One region of the Buttiauxella gaviniae genome, then DNA from elsewhere that is predicted to be linked to it. Evidence: predicted binding sites of a transcription regulator. Region 1 holds the regulator's gene; the other holds the start of a gene.
The links. Region 1 encodes PurR, which represses purine synthesis genes. Its sites were predicted from a motif close to CANGCAAACGTTTGCNTG; they were not measured.
Positions count from the first base shown of each region.

Region 2: the regulator PurR is predicted to act here: its motif matches at 1,177-1,194, upstream of tusA (sulfurtransferase TusA).

Region 1 is NZ_JBFMVT010000002.1:4,054,360-4,056,563, forward strand. Features, by position in the region: gene punR (DNA-binding transcriptional activator PunR) at 1-761, shown strand, start outside; gene purR (HTH-type transcriptional repressor PurR) at 780-1,805, opposite strand; gene AB1E22_RS19295 (YnhF family membrane protein) at 2,100-2,189, shown strand.
Region 2 is NZ_JBFMVT010000002.1:1,757,437-1,759,640, reverse strand. Features, by position in the region: gene AB1E22_RS08840 (DcrB family lipoprotein) at 1-341, opposite strand, end outside; gene AB1E22_RS08835 (7-cyano-7-deazaguanine/7-aminomethyl-7-deazaguanine transporter) at 414-1,079, opposite strand; gene tusA (sulfurtransferase TusA) at 1,254-1,499, shown strand; gene AB1E22_RS08825 (TRAP transporter substrate-binding protein) at 1,698-2,204, shown strand, end outside.

The DNA of each region.
Region 1 (2,204 bases):
ATCGGGATGTGGAATTAACGCCTGCGGGTCTGTTTTTTTTGAAAGAGGGCCGGTCTGTTATCAAAAAAATGATGACGACACGGCAGCAGTGCCAACAGATCGCTAATGGATGGCGCGGGCACCTCGCTATTGCGGTCGATAACATCGTTAAACCCGAGCGAACCCGGCAGTTGGTGCTGGATTTTTATCGCCATTTTCCGGACATCGAGCTGCGAATTTTCCAGGAAGTGTTTAACGGTGTGTGGGATGCGTTAGCTGACGGACGTGTTGAAGTGGCGATTGGCGCAACCCAGGCTATCCCCGTTGGGGGGCGTTATGCTTTCCGGGATATGGGATCCCTAAGCTGGCGTTGCGTGGTGGCATCGAATCATGCGCTTGCGAAGCTTGGCGGTACCCTAAGCGATGACGATCTCCGGGCCTGGCCTTCGCTGGTGCTGGAGGATACCTCCCGTTCACTACCAAAACGAATTACCTGGCTGCTGGATAACCAGCGTCGTGTAGTGGTGCCTGACTGGCAATCTGGTTCAGATTGTCTTAGCGCGGGGCTGTGTATCGGTATGGTGCCTTTGCATATCGCACGGCCGTGGCTGGCATCAGGGCAGTGGTGCGAGTTAACGCTTGATAATCCCTTCCCGGACGCCGCATGCTGCCTGACCTGGCGGCAAAATGATGCATCACCAGCCCTGGCCTGGCTACTGGATTATTTGGGGGACAGTGAGACGATGAATGCGGAGTGGTTGCAGGAGCCTGAGCCCGAGTAAACCCGGGCTCAACAAAACTTAACGGCGGTAATCGCGGAATGGGCCATCAGCTACTGAGCGGCGCTCAATCAGGCGCGGATGGACTTCAATGCTCTGGGATTCTTCGCGTTTGTTAACGATTCTATCCAGCAGCATGTTAAATGCCGTTTCACCCAGGGAATCTTTTGGCTGGTGAATCGTCGTCAGGGCGGGTGAGAAGAAGCGAGCATTACGCACGTTGTCATAGCCGATAATGGAAATATCCTGCGGGACGCGCAGCCCCATTTCATCGGCGGCACAAATTGCACCCATCGCCATAATATCCCCGCCGCAGAACACCGCGGTAGGGCGATGAGACTGACCGAGGATCTGCTGCATCGCGCGATAACCGGATTCCGGCTCAAAATCGCCCTGAACAATCCAGTTTTCCGGGATAGCGATACCAGCCTCTTGCAGCGCTTTCATAAAGCCAGCATGGCGACCGCCGCCGGTGTTGCGTTCCATCTGCCCGGGAATAGCGCCAATTTCACGATGACCGCGTTCGATCAAATAACGCCCGGCCAGATAACCGCCATGGAATGCGTTATCGACGACGGAGTCGGTAAAATCAGCGCGCGCTTCACCCCAGTCCATCACAACCATTGGGATATGACGGTACTCTTCGAGCATGGTCAGAAGTGATTCCGGGTACTCAGAGCACATCACCAGCAGGCCATCAACGCGCTTTTGCGCCATCATTGATAAGTAGGCACGCTGTTTTTCGAAGTTATTGTGTGCGTTACCCAGAATGAGGGTATAGCCTTTTTCAAAGCAGCTATTTTCAACGGCTTCGATGATTTCGGCGAAATAGGGCGCTTCGCTGGACGTGGCTAACAGGCCAATCGTTTTAGTGTGATTAACTTTCAGGCTACGCGCGACGGCGCTTGGCGAATAGTGCAGCTCTTTGATTGCAGCCCAAACCGCATTGCGCGTCTCTTCCGCTACAAAACGGGTTTTGTTAATCACATGTGATACGGTTGTAGTGGAAACGTTTGCGCGTTTCGCCACATCCTTGATTGTCGCCATTAAATTTCACTCCGGGCCATATCGTAAGCCCCTGATAACGAATGTGTTAAACGTTTGCGTACGCTATCTCCTGAGGCAACATCGTGGTTGCGGGTATGCCGGGATTGCGACATAAAACGGGAGGAGGGCGTTGAATTGACGGTACGCAATAAATTAGCGTGGGATTTTGGCCTATCCTGGCGAAAAGTGGAAGAGGGAAAATGGATATCCGGTTAAAACCAGGAGGATTTTTCTCTCCGATTGTGGGAAAATCCACCGACACACTGATTGTAAGGTAATAAAAGGAGTTTACTCATGAGCACCGACCTGAAATTTTCAATCACCACCACGGTTATCGTTCTGGCTTTGATTGTTTGTGGCGCGTTAACCGCCGTACTGCACTGATTAAAATGGGCCGCT
Region 2 (2,204 bases), 2.3 Mb from region 1:
TGCAACTGTGGGTCACGAGCGCGTTGCTGATCTTCAAGACGTTTTGCTAAAGCCGCCAAATCGTCAGGTGTGTTTTCACCGACAATCACAATCACCGCTTTCTGACCAGTTGCATCAGAATAGACGTGCATGTTGTTTGCCTGAGTTCCCACTTTACCGCTCTGGTCGGTCATATCCGCAGGCAGCGCAAAGCTGATTTTCCCGTCCAGCAGGCTAATCGGTTGACCGGCTGCGCTACTTTCCGCCGCAGGTGTGGTTGCGGTTTTGCTGTCGTTGTTATCGCAAGCGGCCAGGCCCAATACCAGCAGGCCAATACCGACATATTTTACCAGGTTACCCATGACTTCTTCCTTTACGTTAGCAAGCCTTTTCGGCCAATCTCAGCATCTTATCACAAGATAATTCAACCACCGTCAACCCGGCTGTAACGCCGAACTTTCAGACTTATCTGCCAGTCGTTTCAATAACATATTCAGCAGGACGCCATACATTGGCAGGAAGAACACGATGCTGATTAATACTTTAAAGCAGTAATCGACGATAGCGATCTCGACCCAATGCTGCGCCATAAAGGCATCCGGGCTGCGCCAGAAAGCAATAAAGAAGAAGGAGAGCGTGTCGCTGATATTACCGAAAAGTGTAGATGCCGTTGGCGCAAGCCACCAGTAGCGGCTCTGGCGCAGCCGATTAAAGACGTGAACGTCCAGAATCTGCCCCAGCGCATAAGCCATGAAACTTGCGGTAGCGATACGGGCGACAAACAGATTGAAATGCGTAAGCGCCTCAAATCCTTGCCAGGTGCCCATATAAAACAGCGCGGAAATACCATAGGAGATGATCAGCGCAGGCAACATTACGGCAAAAATAATCCGTCGAGCGAGAGGCGCGCCAAAAATGCGTACCGTCAGGTCGGTTGCGAGGAAGATAAACGGAAAGCTGAACGCGCCCCAGGTGGTATGGAACCCAAAAACCGAAACCGGTAATTGCACCAGATAGTTGCTGGAAGTGATCACCAGCAAATGGAATAGCGATAGCCAGAACAGCGCTTTAGTGCGCTGAGTAGAATTGAACTGCGTCATTTTGTAGCCTTTTTAGTGAAAGGGGTGAGGGAACCCTGGTCTTTTTAAAGCGGGGGCGATGATACTGCTTTAACCCCGCTTTGCAATGGTTAATTTTAGCGCAATCGTTCACGTGACTTGCGCGATAATCTGCCCGGCGTAAACTAGCGCGGTTTGTTAAATCCGAGACTGCTCATGACCGATCTTTTTTCCAATCCTGACCATACGCTTGATGCTCTGGGCCTGCGCTGCCCTGAACCGGTAATGATGGTCCGTAAAACCGTCCGCGGTATGCAGTCTGGCGAAACCTTACTGGTGATCGCTGATGATCCCGCGACTACGCGTGACATCCCCGGTTTTTGTGTTTTTATGGAACACGAACTGCTTGCGAAACAAGTGGAATCATTGCCTTACCAATACCTGCTGCGTAAAGGCCAATAATTTCGCCATAGCCCTTTGCTCCCCGCTTTGGGCTTCTGAACCCTCTTTGCATCTGCCTTGAACTTCGATTTCATTTTTTGTCGCTTTTTGTGAAGTGCTTCACCCTCGCTTTTTTCCCCGTAGTCTAATTTTTAAACGACAAAATAAAACATTGTTTTACTTCTTACCTCACATCCCTACCTCTGCTGGAGCGACACAATGAAGAAGACTTTTCTGCCTGCTTTCGCTGGTTTATGTCTGTCTACCGCATCCGTTTTGTTTGCGCAAAGCGCACTTGCACAAGTGATTAAAGCCGCTGATGTTCATCCGGAAGGCTATCCAAACGTGGTGGCGGTTCAGCATATGGGTGAAAAACTCAAGCAAGAAACTAACGGTGATTTAGAGATTAAAGTGTTCCCCAGCGGCGTGCTGGGCGATGAAAAACAGATGATTGAACAGGCGCAAATGGGCGCAATCGACATGATCCGCGTTTCGATGGCGCCGGTTGCCGCAATTCTGCCGGATGTCGAAGTCTTTACCCTACCGTACGTGTTCCGCGATGAAGATCATATGCACAAAGTGATCGACGGCGATCTGGGCAAGCAAATTGGCGATAAGCTAACCAATAACCCGAAATCGCGCCTGGTGTTCCTCGGCTGGATGGATTCCGGCACGCGTAACCTGATTACCAAAAACCCGGTGGTGAAACCGGAAGATCTGAAAGGG